4 regions of the Brevibacillus nitrificans genome follow, and region 1 is predicted to be linked to each of the others. Evidence: riboswitches for the same ligand, from Rfam matches in the RefSeq annotation. Region 1 holds a riboswitch; each other region holds the start of a gene.
What was found. Region 1 has a riboswitch for lysine ahead of EDM59_RS17045 (aspartate kinase). Riboswitches for the same ligand answer to the same signal wherever they lie in the genome.
Positions count from the first base shown of each region.

Region 2: another riboswitch for lysine. It lies ahead of EDM59_RS13575 (amino acid permease); the one in region 1 lies ahead of EDM59_RS17045 (aspartate kinase).
Region 3: another riboswitch for lysine. It lies ahead of dapD (2,3,4,5-tetrahydropyridine-2,6-dicarboxylate N-acetyltransferase); the one in region 1 lies ahead of EDM59_RS17045 (aspartate kinase).
Region 4: another riboswitch for lysine. It lies ahead of EDM59_RS26410 (transporter substrate-binding domain-containing protein); the one in region 1 lies ahead of EDM59_RS17045 (aspartate kinase).

Region 1 covers NZ_RHHU01000010.1:729,524-733,860, reverse strand. The annotation lists gene EDM59_RS17055 (succinate dehydrogenase cytochrome b558 subunit) at 1-260, opposite strand, end outside; gene EDM59_RS17050 (DUF2507 domain-containing protein) at 582-1,028, shown strand; gene EDM59_RS17045 (aspartate kinase) at 1,113-2,354, opposite strand; lysine riboswitch at 2,638-2,825, opposite strand; gene uvrC (excinuclease ABC subunit UvrC) at 2,911-4,337, opposite strand, start outside.
Region 2 covers NZ_RHHU01000009.1:43,605-47,941, forward strand. The annotation lists gene cidR (cidABC operon transcriptional activator CidR) at 1-521, shown strand, start outside; gene EDM59_RS13575 (amino acid permease) at 624-2,072, opposite strand; lysine riboswitch at 2,192-2,378, opposite strand; gene EDM59_RS13580 (DinB family protein) at 2,472-2,966, opposite strand; gene EDM59_RS13585 (CGNR zinc finger domain-containing protein) at 3,143-3,700, shown strand; gene EDM59_RS13590 (MFS transporter) at 3,797-4,337, shown strand, end outside.
Region 3 covers NZ_RHHU01000001.1:142,192-146,528, reverse strand. The annotation lists gene EDM59_RS00720 (EcsC family protein) at 1-623, shown strand, start outside; gene EDM59_RS00715 (GNAT family N-acetyltransferase) at 598-1,146, opposite strand; gene EDM59_RS00710 (flavodoxin) at 1,230-1,673, opposite strand; lysine riboswitch at 1,828-2,013, shown strand; gene dapD (2,3,4,5-tetrahydropyridine-2,6-dicarboxylate N-acetyltransferase) at 2,226-2,936, shown strand; gene EDM59_RS00700 (aspartate aminotransferase family protein) at 2,950-4,161, shown strand; gene EDM59_RS00695 (N-acetyldiaminopimelate deacetylase) at 4,166-4,337, shown strand, end outside.
Region 4 covers NZ_RHHU01000018.1:192,140-196,476, reverse strand. The annotation lists gene ahpC (alkyl hydroperoxide reductase subunit C) at 1-101, opposite strand, end outside; gene EDM59_RS26420 (ParM/StbA family protein) at 674-1,870, shown strand; gene EDM59_RS26415 (hypothetical protein) at 1,880-2,209, shown strand; lysine riboswitch at 2,371-2,553, shown strand; gene EDM59_RS26410 (transporter substrate-binding domain-containing protein) at 2,663-3,505, shown strand; gene EDM59_RS26405 (amino acid ABC transporter permease) at 3,620-4,337, shown strand, end outside.

The DNA.
Region 1 (4,337 bases):
TTCCCTACATTTTGCTTTGCCTGGAAAGCAATGTAGATACCGTAAATCGCGTGAAACAGGATCGGGATGTAGATGAAAACGAATTCAACTACAAGAAGAATTGGAACGGATTCAATCGCGCCGACCGTAGTGTTGAAGGCTTCCGCTCCGCGGGTTGCTTGATAGTTTGCTGTCAAGTGGAACAGCAGGAACAGCCCGATAGGAAATAATCCGAGAAGTGAGTGTAGCTTGTGACTGAGAAAGCTATTGCCTTTCGCCATACTATGGTCCCCCTTTCAATGTATGTAACGCTCTTTTAATAGACCTTTCCCCCATATCCTAACCCATTGGATCATCCATTAGACATGACATAGTTCTCTCCACCACAATGTCTATATGCGTCGAAATGTGTCAGAACACGAAAAAAAGTTGGGCAAAACTTTGACCAAAACAATTGTACTCCTGTACTCGGGGAGCGTCAAGACAGTTAATAGACTAAATCCATTGATAGATCATACTTTTCTATCGGCGTTATTTTCCTATTATTCTGTCATAACAAAAGCAGGTTCCTCATAATCTAGTACAGACAGGAGGGAAGCAGAATGAAAGAGACGGATCAACTGTCCGCTTTACTGCCGCAAAAGTCTATCGCATATGCCGAACGCATGAACATGCCCTATCTCGGCTATCACGTCTTGCGAGAAGCACTCACCCACACCTTGCTCGGTGAAAGCGAAAGCCCTATCCTTTATTGGCTCGGCAAAGACATCGGAGGGAAGATTCCCATCCAATCGGCAAACGGGATCATTATGCCCTTTATACGGCTAGGCTTGGGACAGCTCGACTTGTTGGAAGAGTCGGAATCACGCATCCTCTTCAAGCTCTCTCACGCTATCTTCCCCTATATGTCCGAGCAGCGAAAAAGCCGCGCTCTTTCGCTAGAATGCGGTATCGTCGCAGGGGCGGTCGAACAGTGGAGAGGGAAGGAAACGACTGCTCAGCTCTTGCTGGAAGGCGAGAGTGAAATACGCATTGAGGCATCCCATTAAAATCCTCGATGGCATCAAACATGGGAAACCCCTCTTCCCAGACAGGGAAGAGGGGAGTATAGCCGCATCGCCGAATTCAAAAGCCTACAGTCCGTGTACGACAGCGGTTTCGGCTACGTCCAGTCCGTAAGCCGAATGCAGGCTGCGAACAGCGAGTTCTGTCAAATGAGCTGGAATCACGCATGAAACCTTGATATCAGAAGTGGATACCATTTTAATAGAAATTTCTTGTTCAGCCAAAACGCGGAACATTTCAGCTGCAACACCTGGATTGTTGATCATGCCGGAGCCGACGATCGATACTTTCGTCAAGCCTTCTTCATGATCCACCTTTTCAAAGCCGAGCGTTTCCTGATGGGCTGCCAGGGTATCCAGCGCCTTCTTCAAATCATCGGATGCGCACGTAAACGAGATGTTCGTTACGGCTGCATCGTAGGAGCTTTGAATAATAATGTCTACATTGACTTGATGATCTGCCAGTGTATTGAAAAGGCGAGAGAGGGTTCCTACTTTCGCAGGCATCCCGACAACCGTAATTTTCGCAACATCTTCATCGTGAGCGACTCCACTTACCACTCTTCCTGTTTCCATGTTGGCAACCTCCTCTACGTACGTACCATCTTCAGCGGTAAAGCTGGAGCGGACCACCAGCCGTACCTTGTATTTTTTTGCGGCTTCTACTGAACGCGGATGCAGCACACCAGCTCCGAGATTCGCCAGCTCCAGCATCTCGTCATAGGAAATGCTGTCGAGCTTGCTAGCTGCCGGAACGACGCGTGGATCAGCCGTGTACACACCGGACACGTCTGTAAAAATCTCGCATTTCTCAGCATTCAAGCTGGCTGCTAAAGCCACTGCTGACGTATCCGAACCACCGCGGCCGAGCGTAGTGATCTCGCCCTCTTCACTGAGGCCCTGGAAGCCTGCCACGATAACGACGCGGCCACGCCCCAGCTCCGACTGAATGCGGGCGGCATCAATTTGCTGGATTCGCGCTCTCCCGTGAATCGATTCCGTGGTGATACCGGCCTGCCAGCCAGTCAGCGAAATGGCATCGTAGCCTTTCGTATGCAAAGCCATCGACAAAAGCGCGATGGATACCTGCTCCCCCGTGGTCAACAGCATATCCATTTCCCGCTCCGACGGGTAAGCCGTAATTTGCTTGGCCATATCCACCAAGACATCTGTGGATTTTCCCATGGCAGAGACTACCACAACGACATCGTGTCCCTCTTCTTTATAGCTGATAATCCGGTCCGCTACTCGCAAAATACGCTCAATGGTACCAACGGAGGTGCCTCCGTATTTCTGCACGATCAACCCCATGCTGGCTTCTCTCCCTTTTCCTATTCTCTCGTTTCCTATATGGTTTCGTATGGTTTCTATTTTTTCTACATGCGTATTATTACATTTACGCCATTTCCTGACATTTTCCTGTTCTGATCAGGCAGACTATTCATGAAGTTATGACATTCGCAATTAGTAAAAAAGACACCGACGAGGATAGCACCTGCCGCTGTCTATTGTTTCGACATCCCGGTTCCTCCCTTCCAATACACGCGGACAGCAAAGCATGACAAAACCATTCATCATGACTCACACTGACACACCGTGAGATAGCTCTCCATCTGGCAACTGGTGATTGCGCAGATGACAGTCCTGCATTTGTTCAATGCAGACCCAGCATGGAGAGAGGCGGGTCCATCTCCACACTTCGGCGAATTCCCCTTTCCCATACCCTTCTCAGATTCCCGATCTCAGGGAGGTACTCTTGGTTTTCGCGCCTCTACCTCACTCCATAATGGAAGTGAGGCTTACTATTCTGTTTGAATCGCATTATATCATGCGAATGCGTGAGGTTCAATTCCTTTTTGTCAGCCTATTACGATTCCAGCTTGCGCAAATGTGAAATGATCTCTTTTGCGAGCTTGTCGCCAATCCCCAGCTGCCTGAAGTCTTCTACCGTAGCTTCCCGCATTTTTTTCAAGGAGCCAAAGTGAGTGAACAGCAGCTTGCGGCGCTTTTCCCCGATTCCCGGGATTTCGTCGAGCTGCGAGGACAGCATCGTTTTCGAACGCGACTGACGATGAAACGTAATGGCAAACCGGTGCACCTCGTCTTGTACGCGCTGCAGCAAGTAAAACTCATAGCTGTCGCGCTTGAGCTCTACCGGTTCAGGTGGATCACCGAACATCAGCTGTGCGGTTTTGTGCTTTTCATCCTTGGCGAGACCACAAACGGGGATGTAAAGGCCCAGCTCATTTTCCAGCACGTCCATAGCCGCGCTTATTTGGCCCTTTCCGCCGTCGATCACAATCAGGTCAGGCATACGGCCATCTTCCTTCAAAAGGCGCGAATAACGGCGTCTGATGACCTCACGCATGGAGCCGTAATCATCCGGACCCTCCACCGTTTTGATTTTAAACTTGCGGTATTCCTTTTTATCGGGTCGTCCTTCCGTAAAGACAACCATCGCAGACACGGGCTCCGTCCCCTGAATATTCGAGTTGTCAAACGCCTCAATCCGGTTTGGTGTGCCAATCCCGAGAATATGACCCAGGTTGTGAACAGCCTGAATCGTACGAGCATCGTCCTTGGACATCAGCGCAAATTTCTCCTGCAGGGCAATCCGCGCATTTTCCGACGCCATTTGCACGAGCTCGCGCTTTTTGCTGCGCTTCGGTGCGTGGACTTTGACACCTAGCCATTCTGCCAGCAGATCCGGGTCACTGCTCTCCGGAAGCAAAATCTCTTTTGGCAAGGCATTTTGCTTGTCGTAGTAAAATTGGCTGACGTACGACATGAAGTCCTCTGCCTCGTCACCATAATAAGGAAAGGAAGTCGTATCCCGCTCGATCATCTTGCCCTGACGCATGTAAAAGACCTGTACGCACATCCAGCCTTTTTCTACTGCATAGCCGATGATATCCCGATCCACTGTATCCATCATGGTGACCTTTTGTTTTTCCATCACCGCATCGATGCTGATGATCTGATCGCGGAATTCCTTTGCTCGCTCGAACTCCATGTTTTCGGCAGCCTCGTGCATTTTTCCGGTCAGCTGCTGCTTCATTTCCTCATGCCCGCCATCGAGAAACTTGCTGATTTCCTCTACAAGCCGTTGGTTTTCTTCTTCTGCGACGTCCTGAATACAGGGCGCGAGACATTGCCCCATATGATAGTACAGGCACACCTGCTTTGGAATCGTCCGGCATTTGCGCAGTGGATAGAGCCGATCCAGCAGCTTTTTCACTTCGGAAGCTGCCCCGGCATTCGGGTATGGGCCAAAATAACGCGCTTTGTCCTTGA
Region 2 (4,337 bases), on a different contig from region 1:
CGGGTTCCCATAAGGTAGAGGCGGATGTGGACGCAGGCATTCTCGATTGCGGAGTGATTCTGCTGCCGGCGAAAGAGGACGTCTTTGACTACTATTCGTTCGTGAACGAAAACATCATGCTGGTTGTGCATCCGTCTCATCCTTTTGCGGATCGGTCCGAGGTGCCGTTCAGCGATTTGGAGGGAGAGCGGTTCCTGCTTTTTCAAGAGGACTTCGCACTTCATAACCGGATCGTGGATGAATGCGTGAGGGCGGGCTTCCATCCCCACGTCGTCTACAAAAGCTCCCAGTGGGATTTTCTCAGTGAAATGGTCGCCGCCCATATCGGGATCACCCTTTTGCCCGAAACGATTTGCAGCGAGCTGGACACCGATCGTTTTCGCATCCTTCCGTTGGTGAATTCCTCGCTCAAATGGCATCTCGGGATGATTTGGCGGAAAAACGCCTACCAGTCCTTTGCCATGCGAGAATGGATCCGCTTTTCGCAGGAGAGCCTGCCTGCTCGCTATACGGCCAAATGATCAAATAAAAAGCTCCTGGTCAACCATTTCAGGGAAGTGGGAGACCGGGAGCTTATTTCATCCAGGAAGAATTTATCAGATTCTTAGCCAGGTTTTCTAATGTTAGTGGGTGTTCTCGTCCATGCTGAAGTCCACTTTCTCGAGGGGAACCAGCTTGGTCTTCTTGCTGAACTTATACACCAGCCAGACTACGAGGAACAAAGGCAAACCGATGTAAGAGACCATAGCGCCGTTCCAGTCGATGGCCTCCCCTGTAAACGCCGTGTAGTTTTGACCGACAATGACTACACAGCAGATGATGAAGGCGAAAATCGGGCCAAACGGGAACCATTTCGCACGGTAAGGAAGCTCGGACAAATCGCGTCCTTGGGCGAGGAGCGCCTTGCGAAAGCGATAATGGCTGACTGCGATTCCGAGCCAGGCGATAAAGCCGGACATCCCGGAGGCATTCAGCAGCCACACGTACACAGCGCCTTCCCCGAAGAGCGAGGATAAAAAGGCGAGTGCCCCGACGAGGGCGGTCACGATCAGCGAGTTGATCGGAACACCGCTGCGGGTTACCTTTGCAAACCATTTGGGAGCCTTGCCTTCTTTGGCGAGGACCCACAGCATTCGGGTCGAGGCGTACATTCCTGAGTTTCCTGCCGACAGGACGGAGGTAAGAATGACTGCATTCATAACCGAAGCAGCGAAAGCAAAGCCTGCCTTTTCAAACACGATGGTAAAAGGACTAATGGCAATATCGGTGATGTCCCCACTGATCAGATTCGGGTTGTCGTACGGTACCAACAATCCAATGATCAGGATCGCCAGGATGTAGAACAGCAGGATGCGCCAGAAGATTTGGCGGATCGCTTTGGGGATGCTGTGAGCCGGATTTTCACTTTCCCCTGCTGCGACACCGACCAGCTCTGTACCTTGAAAAGAGAATCCGGCGATCATGAAGACGCCGAGAATCGCCATGTAGCCGCCGTTAAAAGGCGCTTCTCCTTTGGTAAAGTTGGTGAATCCGACTGCCTGTCCGCCCATGATGCCGAAAATCATCAGCACACCGATGACGATAAAGACGATGACTGTAATGACTTTAATCAGAGCAAACCAATACTCCGACTCACCGAAAGACTTTACGGATAGGGCATTGATAACAAACATGAGGACGAGGAACAGGGCGCTCCAGATAATCGACGGAACATCCGGCAGCCAATACTTCATGATCAGGGCAGCTGCCGACAGCTCGACGGCGATGGTAATCGCCCAGTTGTACCAGTAGTTCCAGCCGAGCGCAAAGCCCAATGACGGATCGACAAAGCGAGTGGCGTACGTACTGAAGGAGCCGGAGACAGGCATAAAGGCTGCCATTTCCCCGAGGCTGGTCATCAGGAAGTACACCATGATGCTGATGGCGATATAGGCTGCCAGAGCTCCGCCAGGACCTGCCGTATGAATAGAGCCGCCGCTCGCGAGAAATAGTCCTGTACCGATGGAACCGCCGATGGCAATCATCGTCAGATGGCGAGCTTTGAGGCCTCGTTGCAATTGATTGTCTGACATTCTTGTGATGCACGACCTTTCTCTGGGGTGTTTGGAGACAGGGAGGACAAAAACAAAAAAACCGCCTCAAAGCCAAAGAATGGCACAGGGCGGTATTAGCCAATCCCCACCATGTCTTCACTGAAGATAGCGCACCACGTTTGCCGGGCAAGCAAACGTGACAGTTCTGTCCCTTTCGAGAACAGACCCAGCCCATGTGCACAGCGATGCACAGTGGACTTCGGCGGTTTTTCCCTCTTCTGTAGTCTTAGATTTCGTCTGAATCTCGTACAGAATACTATAAAAGCCGCGACCTCTATCCTCACCGTGAATGATGAGGATGATTATATGAAATTGATTTATTCATAAACTATATAAAATTTTGCAGCAGGAATCAATTAGAAAAAATCGGGATCGTTTCTACAGGAAGGTTCGCTTTGCAGGCCAGGAGCCTTGCAGCTTGCGGATTTGAATGATTTGTCCCGTGTGAAAGGCATCGTGCAGCATAATGCTCATGACGCTTTGGCTGGCGGGAATGGAAGGCAAAGCTTGATCGAGATCTTGTTCGCTCAAGGAAGCCAGCTTTTCCTGAATCTGACGATGCACAACCTCCATGCGCTGCATTGTTTTTTCCCAAGCCTCTTCGTCCTCGGCACCACCTGAAGGCACAAACGTATCGTCATTGGTTTCTGCCGAAAGGGGAAACTCCGTGCCCAAGAGTCGGTGCAGCAGTCGTTCTTTGAAGAACAGCAGATGACTGACCGTTTCCCAGATCGTGTTCGCTGCTTCGCCGGTTGGTCGCCAGCTTGCCTGGGCAGCCGTCACGCCAGCTAGTGCATCGCGCAAAGGGGGATACCAGTCTTCCTGTTCATACGTATACAGCCAGTTTTGCAATAGCAATTCTTTTCGACTCATTTGTCCATCCTCCTCGTCTGTAAAACAGATTGGTGCAGCGGTATAATAAGGCAAAGAAACAAATGTGTGTAACCTACGAAATATAATTTGGTAGTTACAAATAAAAACATATCATAACCGAATACTGGAAACAAGAGAGAAATCAAGCGTGTGGAAAAGAGATGGGGACTGCAGAAATGGAATGGTTATGCATTGATTTTTTGAATAGTGACTGGCGCGATTGGCGTGGTTCTGGCCGCAGTGAAAACAGGCTGGAGAAGGAGGAATGGGTGGCTGATTTTTTGCAGCAGTGGAATCTGCAGGCGCCTTTGCCTGTCGAGCCAAAAATGGGAGCCAGGCTGCTGAATTTGCGGGAGTGTATGAGACGGATGACGGAGTGCACGGTTCGCGGGGAAGCCGTGGCCCCAGAGGATCTGGAGGCATTCAATCAGGTGCTTGCTCTTGCGCCTTTTTACCCGCGTTTGCAACATGACGAGGGGGGCTATCGTTTGGAAGAGGTGACCCCTGTGAATGGCTGGGAGCTTGTCATGTCTCGAATTGCCCGTTCGTTTGTGGATCTGCTCGTACATGAAGAAGCCAGCCGGATCAAAATATGCGACAATCCTGATTGTCAGTGGATCTTTTTTGATGAGAGCCGCAACCGCGTACGGCGCTGGTGCGACGACAAGATGTGCGGAAACATCATGAAGGTGCGACGGTTTCGTGAACGGCAAAAGGAAAAAGAAAAAGGGTGAGGCGCAGCTGCGTTTCGCCTGAAGATAGACCTTGTTTTCAGACTATTAAAATATCTCGTGCTATACTCGCTAAAAAGATTTCTCAGGGAGGCTCCGATGAACCAACGCGTGCTCTGGCTGCTATCGATCGCTCAGTTTCTGTCCATGCAAGTCTGGTTTAACTTTTCTGCCATTATGCCTCTCGTTCAAGAGCAGTGGCAGCTCTCCTCCACACAGTCTGGGATCATCGTTGCGACCTTTCATCTGGGCTATGTGCTTGCCGTTATTTTTTACAGCTTTGCCAGTGATAAGTACAACCCAAAATATTCGTTTGCCTACGGCTCATTGGTGGCGGGAATCAGCGGGCTGCTGTTTGCGGCCTTTGCAGAAGGCTTTTGGTCGGCGATGATTTTACGCCTGCTCTCAGGGATCGGGATTGCAGGTGTGTACGTGCCAGGGATGAAGATGGTGGCACAGCTGTCCCCGCCAGCTTCGCGTGGAAAAGCGATGGGGATCTTTGTGGGCTCCCTCGTGGTTGGATCGGGATTTTCTTTGTTTGTCTCGGGCGTTCTGCAAAATGCATGGGGCTGGCAAGGGGTCATCCTGGTCACCTCTTGCGCTTCGATTCTGTCGTGTGCCTTGATCCTGGTGTCAAAAA
Region 3 (4,337 bases), on a different contig from region 1:
ATAGCAGGTTTCGCTCGCGAATGGCAGGGGCAGGACAGCCCTCAGGTGAGGTGGCTTATGTGGCAGCACAAGCTCCAGTAAAACTGATGGATGATGTAGCACGAGAGCTGAGTGAGTCGCGCTCTACGTTTGCTACTGTACAGGGGGCCACTACGGGGATCGGCGGCATTTTTACGCTTGCTCTGGATATACCGCTTTTGCTGGGTACCTCGTTGAAGGTTTTGCAGGAGATGGCGCTCAGCTACGGCTATCGTCCTGAGGAAAAGCGGGAGCGTTTGTTTGTCGTGAAATGTCTGCAGTTTGCTTCTTCTGATATCGTCGGAAAAAAGGCGATTCTCGAAGAGCTTTCGCAGTTTGACAATCCGGCGGCTCAAAAGGATGTGATGGCCCAGCTGCAGGGATGGCGAGAGGTCGTGGTCACCTATACGGAGAATTTCGGGTGGAAGAAGCTGTTTCAGCTGGTTCCAATCGCAGGAATCCTTTTTGGTGCCTACCTCAATCGCTCCACCGTTCAGGATGTCGCCGAAGCGGGGATGATGCTGTACCGCAAGAGGCGCATCCTGGAGCGGTTGAGACAGGCCGAAGAGGCTGTGGACGTTACAAAGTCCACTCTTCAGCCGTAATGGCATACATGTTATGGTCTTCCCAGGCACCGTTGATTTTCAGGTACCGTAAAGATTTTCCTTCATAGCGGAACCCGTTCTTTTCCAGCACGCGGATCGAGCCTACGTTATGAGGCATCACACCAGCCTGAACACGGTGCAATTGGGCTTTTGTAAAAGCGAATTGCAAGGCGAGCTTAACAGCCTGTGTCGTGTACCCTTTGCCATTGTGCGATTGATCGAGGAAGTAGCCCAATGTAGCGTTCTGCCATACCCCTCGCACTACGTTGGATAAAGCGACCCTTCCGATCATTTGCTCGTTTTCTTGCAAAAAAACTCCGAAGGCAAAGCCGCGATCATTGGCAAAATCCCGAATAGACTGTTCGATTTGCTCCTGTTGGCCTTCGCGGGTATGGAAGGAAGCAGGGCGAATCGGCTCAAAAGGCTGAAGAAACGGATGATTTCGTACACGCAGTTCGAGTAGCTCATCTACGTCTTTTTCTTGCAGAGGGCGCAAATAAATGGAATCCGTATGTAGTTGCAAGGGTTCTTCCTCCTCAAACAAAAAATGTGGGAGGGAAATTTTATCATATGCGCTTTCTGCTGTAAAGGATGGGAGCGTTCGAACTAACCAAGCAGCTCAACAAAGGATACGCCAAAGGCTTTGCAAACCTCGACTTCCTTAGGTGTCGGGGCGAGCTCGATTTTCAAACCTTCCAAAGGTGTTTCCGCACCGCATTCACGTGCTTTTTGCAAGAAAATATCTACAGCGGCACCGACATGCTCATATGCGGAGTCGCATGAACCAAAAGCGGCGACTTTTTTGCCGGCAAGACTGATGGAATCCATGCCGTCATAAAAATCCATGCACTCATCCGGAAGCTCTCCATCTCCCCACGTATATGCCCCAAGTAGAATCGCGTCGTACGATTCCAGCTCCTGTGCTGTTGCGTCAAATACTTCTTTTATTTCGAGCGTAGCGCCCGTGGAACGAACGCCTTCTGCGATTGCTTCCGCGATTTCTTGCGTATTTCCAGACATGCTTGCGTAAACCATCAAAATGTTTGCCATAAAATTCGATGTCCTCCAATCAGATAATGAAAATCATTCTCAGATACAAATTAATGAAAATGATTCTCTTTGTCAATAAGGATTTTTCTTTCTCAGAAACTGTTGCCACACCGATGCGATTTTGGTAGAGTTAAGTGAAATTATCAATAAAGTTAGTCTAAATAGAGGTGCGCTGAGGAATAGTACATCTTTTCGCAATCTGTCGGGGGGCAGGGAAGGAAGGAAAGGCTAAGGCGCCGAAGCTTTTGTTATTCCCCTGAATAACAAGGGTTGGGGTGCTCGTAAAAAATGATCATCCTGTCACGAGAGCGGCTGGCTCTTGTGGAGCGCTATTTACGATTTGCTGCCGAGATATCGAAAGCAATGAGTTGGCGCATGCACTCATTGCTTTTTTTCGTCTTCGGAAAACTTGTTTTGAAAGTGGTTTTTTAGTAAATAAGGATGTATGTGGCATGCTTATTTACATCAGGCAAACGATGCGCCCTTACGTATTGGGAAGCGGCCTTTGCCATACATTTTTCAAATGGTTTTGACTAAAAGGAGGAACTACCTGTGAACATGATGGATGCGAATGAAATTATCTCGTTTATTCAAAAAAGCGAAAAGAAAACCCCTGTGAAACTATACGTAAAAGGAAATTTGGAAGGTATCGATTTTGGGGCGAGTGCAAAAGCGTTCATCACAGGTAATACTGGCGTGGTGTTCGGTGAGTGGAAAGAAATCGAGCCGGTACTCGCTCAACACGCTGAGAAAATCGAAGACTATGTAGTTGAAAGTGACCGTCGCAATTCCGCGATTCCATTACTGGATACCAAAGGCATTCAAGCCCGCATCGAGCCAGGTGCCATCATCCGCGACCAAGTAACCATCGGAAACAACGCGGTTATTATGATGGGGGCATCGATCAATATTGGTGCAGTGATCGGTGAAGGCACCATGATCGATATGAACGTCGTAGTAGGCGGCCGTGGCACAATCGGAAAGAACTGCCATATCGGAGCAGGCTCTGTCATTGCAGGCGTAATCGAACCACCATCAGCACAGCCGGTTGTGGTTGAAGACGATGTTCTCATCGGCGCGAATGCAGTCATCCTCGAAGGAATCCGCGTAGGAAAAGGCGCAGTGGTAGCAGCAGGTGCAGTCGTGATCGAAGACGTACCACCGTACACAGTCGTAGCGGGTACACCAGCGCGTGTGATCAAACAAATCGACGAAAAAACTCGTTCCAAGACAGAAATCAAGCAGGAGCTACGTCAGCTGTAAGGGGTGCAGGAACATGGATTGGCGCTCACTTGATGAACAATACATTGTATCCACATACAAGCGGTTGCCCATTGCGATAGCAAAAGGCGAAGGAAACTACCTGTACGACACCAATGGCAAAAGCTATCTTGACTTGTTTACCGGGCTTGCGGTCAATGTGCTCGGACATTCCCATCCCCGTGTTTTGAGAGCTTTGCATGAGCAGGGCGATCTGTTTTTGCATATCTCCAACGTGTTTCTCAACCAGCCAGCCATTCGATTGGCCCAGCGATTGGTTGAGAACACCATTGCGGGTAAAGTCTTTTTCACCAATTCGGGAGCAGAAGCGACTGAATCGGCGATTAAACTGATCCACAAATGGACGAAAACGGATGGGGCAGGTCGCGAAGGAATTGTTGTTCTGCGCAACAGCTTCCACGGCCGCACGCTTGGAGCGGTTCGTCTGACCAGACAAGCCCATGTCTATCAGGATTTCCCGCAACCAGCATTTCCGGTATATGAGCTGGACGCAGAAGATACAGAGGGGCTTCGAGCCATCTGTCGCGAAGCCAAGCCAGCAGCTGTCTTGATGGAACCCGTGCTTGGATCCGGTGGTGTAGTTCCCCTCACAGAATCGTTCCTACGTGAAGTAGAAGCGATTTGCCGGGAAGAAGGCATGTTGTTTGCCATGGACGAAATTCAAACAGGCATGGGTCGCACCGGTAAGCTTTTTGCTTATCAGCATGCAGGAGTGACTCCAGACCTGATTCTCTTCGCCAAAGGTGTCGGTGGCGGATTGCCTCTCGGTGGGGTGATCGCTGGAACGAAGCTGATGAACCAGTTCAAGCCAGGTGATCACGGTACGACATTTGCTCCATCGCCCCTTTCGGCTGCACTTGGGAATGCAGTGATGGACGAACTGCTTGACCCAGATTTCGCTTCTTCTGTTGCTGAGGTGATCGAGTATCTGTGGTCTGGCTTGGAGGATTTGCGTTCAAGGCTTCCCGAGCAGCTTCAAGCCTTGCGCGGAAAGGGCATGATGGTTGGGATCCCGCTATCTGTCACGCCTGAAGAAGCAAGCCGTCTGCAGAGCCATTTGCTCGAAGAAGGAATCTTGGTCGACGTTACGCAAAAGACGATCGTTCGATTGCTGCCGCCGCTTACACTCACCAAAGAAGATGTCGATCACTTCCTTGCCGTGTTTGCGCGCCAGCTGAAAACGTCCAGTCCGGCACAGGAGGCGTAGGCGGATGGCTACATCTACGTTTGTACAGATTCGACGTGACCTACACCAAATACCGGAGCCAGGGTTTCAAGAAGTGAAAACCCAGCAATATTTGCTCCGCTATTTGGAAGGACTGCCACAGGACCGTGTTCAGATTCAGACGTGGCGTACAGGGATTCTCGTAAGAATTCCAGGGA
Region 4 (4,337 bases), on a different contig from region 1:
CTCCATTGACCTTTGAAGTTTGCATCAGTAACTTCTACGAATTCACCGTTTTTGTAAGCTTGTGCTTTGAAAGGCAGTACTTGTTTTCCGATGAGAGACATTCTGAAATTCCTCCTAAATATTTGTTGTAGAGAATTATTATTAAATGTAATAATTCTAACTTGATAACCATTATCACTCATATTCTTCTGTTTGTCAATGAAAATAATAATAATTTTAATTAAGAAGTAATTACTAGCTAGTCTTGATCATTTGAAGAAGGAATATACTTGCGATTTGGTCTTTTTTCATAGGCAACCCATCCCGCTCGAAGTAGCTATTCTATATAACAGAAATACTATTTACGAAAAGCTACTGACCTATTCAACGAAATGAATGATCTGAATCACGATAAGACGAGAGACGGGAAAGCTTATTCTCCGTCATTGGGCATGGAGAATGGTCCATGCCTTTTTTACTGGAAAAATGCAGATTTTATCGGCGATAGGTCGATAGTTTCTATTCTGGGGGGGACGGCAGGATAACGAAAGATTCCACTAGAATGATCAACCAACAGTGGTATCCAAGGTTCCGTAATAGAATGTGTTGCTATATGCCACTCGGTATTGCCTGGTAATGCGAAAAGGAATTCAACGTAACGCCAATGGAAACGACTCAAGAGGAGGAATTACGTATGCAATTTCACTTTTATGTAGGGAACGACAATGGGAATAGCGAGCATGACATTTTCGTTGACGGAAGGCTGATTCAGCAACCGAATGTGAATTGTGCAGTAGATGGACTTCCCTGGAGTGAAGAACAGTCTCCGGAAAGCATTATGAAAAACCTCCAGGATCAACTGATTGTCACCATTGATTCACCTTCTGCACGACCAGGAATGTATTACATTGGAAAGTTCGCGTTAGATAGCGGTGAGTTACTGGATACCATGCAGGTTGGGATTGATTACAAATATGATGTGGACTTGCCCATCGTAAATACATTGGGACAGATCGCGTCAGTAGCTGTACAGAAAGTATTTGAAGAAGACAAGGGAATCCCTGAAAATATCGACGTATTGGTGGATATGGCGACAGCGCTTCCGATTACTCAGCATACAGACGAAGCATCAGCCAGGTTTGAAAGAAGATTTATGGCGGGGCCTCACAATGTTACCGTTCACTTGGGGAAATTACGGGTGACCGTCAAAGTTATATTCGACTTTACAAAAGTAGTCCCTGAAGCGACGCCTGTAACCTTTGCCCTTCAGAAAGACGAGGAAGGGAATTGGAGAGAGGGCGATATTTTCAACGAGTTCGCCCAAGCCTATGCGTTGCCCGAAAACTTTAACGGCAGCTATTTTAAAGACAAACGGATTTTGCATACAGATATCGGAGACGGTTCTACGGAATATCCGATCACGGAAGGGAATAAGCTTCTGCGGCAATTCGTGCATGGAAGCAATCACGGAGCGGGCTATGCCATTGAAGAAGCTTTAGATGAATTCAATCGACTGATTCATTTGCCAGATAGTCCTCGACAATTCTTTAGTGACGTCATAAAAAATCCGAACCATAAATACCATTCCAAGGCGATTAAGACCTTGCGAAGACCGCTCGAGGGACAGGCTAAACAAATCATTACGCATATCAGAAAGCAGCTGACAAAAGCGAGAAACGAAATCGACGTGATTTGTGTGTATGGCGGGGGCAGTATTCTCATGCGTTCCATTCTGCATCCAATGCTTAGGGAGCTATGCGAGGAGAGGGAAATCAAGCTGTTGTATATTCCGCCTCAGTACGCGGTGACGATGAATGCGAAAGGATTGGATGCCTTTGTGCGGGGGAAGATTTACGAAGCACTAAAGGAAAGAGCCAGACAAGCCGTTTAGGAGTGCGCCATGAAAAAGCCTAAAAAGCCAGGGGATAACATTAGTATTAAAACAAAAAAGAACGAATCTCCTCTTATTGTAGAGTGGATCAATTCCCAAACGAATTTGATGGATTCCATTCGCTATCTCATTGAAAATGAAGTGGTCGCGAATGGGATTCGAAATTTACAAAACCATATTCCAGCAGAAAGACAAAATGAGCTTTTGATTGCGAATCTTCCAAATGGCAAGCGATCAGAGGAAACCGTTCCCGTAAAGGAAGCCGCATTATGGAAGAAACCGGAAAAACGAATCCCCGATGATGACATTGATGATGAAGACATCGAGTCGTGGACATGAAGCTTTTCAGGGCCGTGCCATGCGAAGTAATACTTTGTATGAGCAAGTAATCCTTAGGGAGAGAAAGGACCATTTCCATTTACTTTCATCAGAAGTCAGGTTGACACAAGTAACGCATCATTGTACACTTTCAACATAATTAAATAAGACCTCACTTAAATCAGTGAGGTAGAGGCGCGATGTTTAACAGTCCTTTGCGGAGCTTGAGACGCTGTGATGCTAGGGAGAAGGAAATGTCGCCGAAGCTTGTAATATGCTCGGTATTACTTGCTGGGTCTGCAGTTAAGAGCTGCAGGACTGTCTCAATAAATTGTCCCGATTTATTGAGTTGTGCTATCTCATTTGGGTAAAGAGAGGTTTTTGGGTAACTGCGCATTTCACGCGGCCTGAGACAATCTCAGGTCGCTTTTTGCTTTGTAAAAATACTAAAATTTTTAAAGAGGGGTAATCATCATGAAAAAACAGTCTACATTTTTGGCAGTGTTTCTATCAGCAATGGTAGCTTTAGCAGGATGTGGTTCGAGCACGACGAGCAGTCCGGCAGCCGCACCAGCAGCGTCCGACAATACATTCAAAGTTGGTTTGGAAGCAGGTTACGCTCCTTTTAACTGGACGCAAATGGACGATTCCAATGGTGGCGTGAAAATTGACGGCAACGCCGAATTCGCAGGCGGCTACGATGTAGAAATCGCGAAAAAGATTGCAAAAGGCTTGGGCAAAGATTTAGTGATCGTGAAAACCGAATGGGATGGTCTGGTACCAGCTTTGACCTCCGGCAAGATCGATGCGATCATCGCGGGTATGTCTCCAACGGCCGAGCGTAAACAAACTATCGACTTCTCGGACAACTACTATAAATCCAATCTGGTTATGGTTGTGAAAAAAGGCGGAAAATACGAGGGAGCTACCTCGATCCAGGATTTCAAAGGGGCGAAGGTAACGGCTCAATTGAACACCTTCCACTACTCTGTAATCAATCAAATTGAGGGCGTCGCTCAGGAGCCTGCGATGGACAACTTCCCGGCAATGCGCGTGGCACTGGAATCCGGTATGATTGACGGTTACGTTTCCGAGCGTCCAGAGGCAGTGAGTGCTTCCTCGGCAAACCCTAACTTTGCCATGGTTGAGTTTAAAGATGGATTTAAAACATCCGAAGACGATACAGCGATTGCCGTAGGGGTACAAAAAGGCAGCGAGCTGACCGGCAAAATCAACGAGATTTTGAAAGGCATCTCCGAGGAAGAGCGCACAAGCATCATGGATGCGGCGATCAAGAATCAACCAGCAGCAAAATAACCCGACTCCCCAAAAACCGGCTGCACGATCCGCAGTCGGTTTTATCACGGGATAGGTCCAACATGTAAGGGCGGAGTGTAGCCGAGTTTTCTAATTAAGGAATGGAGGAGTAAGATGAGCTTTGAGTGGATTGTAAAAATCGTCTCCGATAACTGGCCGATGTTCCTGCGCGGAGCGGGGATGACCCTTCTCGTCGCCTTGCTCGGTACGATTGTAGGGGCCATCATTGGTCTCTTGGTTGGGGTCATCCGTACGATCCCTGTACCAGAACGCGGCCCTAAACGTGTGGTTCTCAAACTGGTTAATGCCATTCTCTCTATTTATATTGAATTTTTCCGTGGAACGCCGATGATCGTTCAGGCGATGGTCATTTATTACGGCTCTGCCTTGGCATTCGGATTCGATATGGACCGGATTTTTGCGGCGATCTTTGTCGTTTCGATTAATACAGGGGCGTATATGGCCGAGATCGTTCGCGGCGGTATCATTTCCGTTGATAAAGGTCAGTTTGAAGCGGCACAAGCCATCGGGATGAATCATGTGCAAACGATGTGGAATGTCGTCTTGCCGCAGGTGATTCGCAATATCCTGCCGGCAACAGGGAATCAGTTTGTCATCAATATCAAGGACACTTCCGTATTGAACGTGATTTCTGTTTCAGAATTGTATTTTACAACCAAGTCGATCGCCGGAAACAACTTCCGCTATTTTGAATCGTTCTTTGTCGCATGCGTCATTTACTTTATCATGACGCTGATCGTAACCCAAATTTTGCGCTACATCGAAAGAAAATTGGACGGGCCTGACAGCTATACGATGGTGGGCTTGGAGA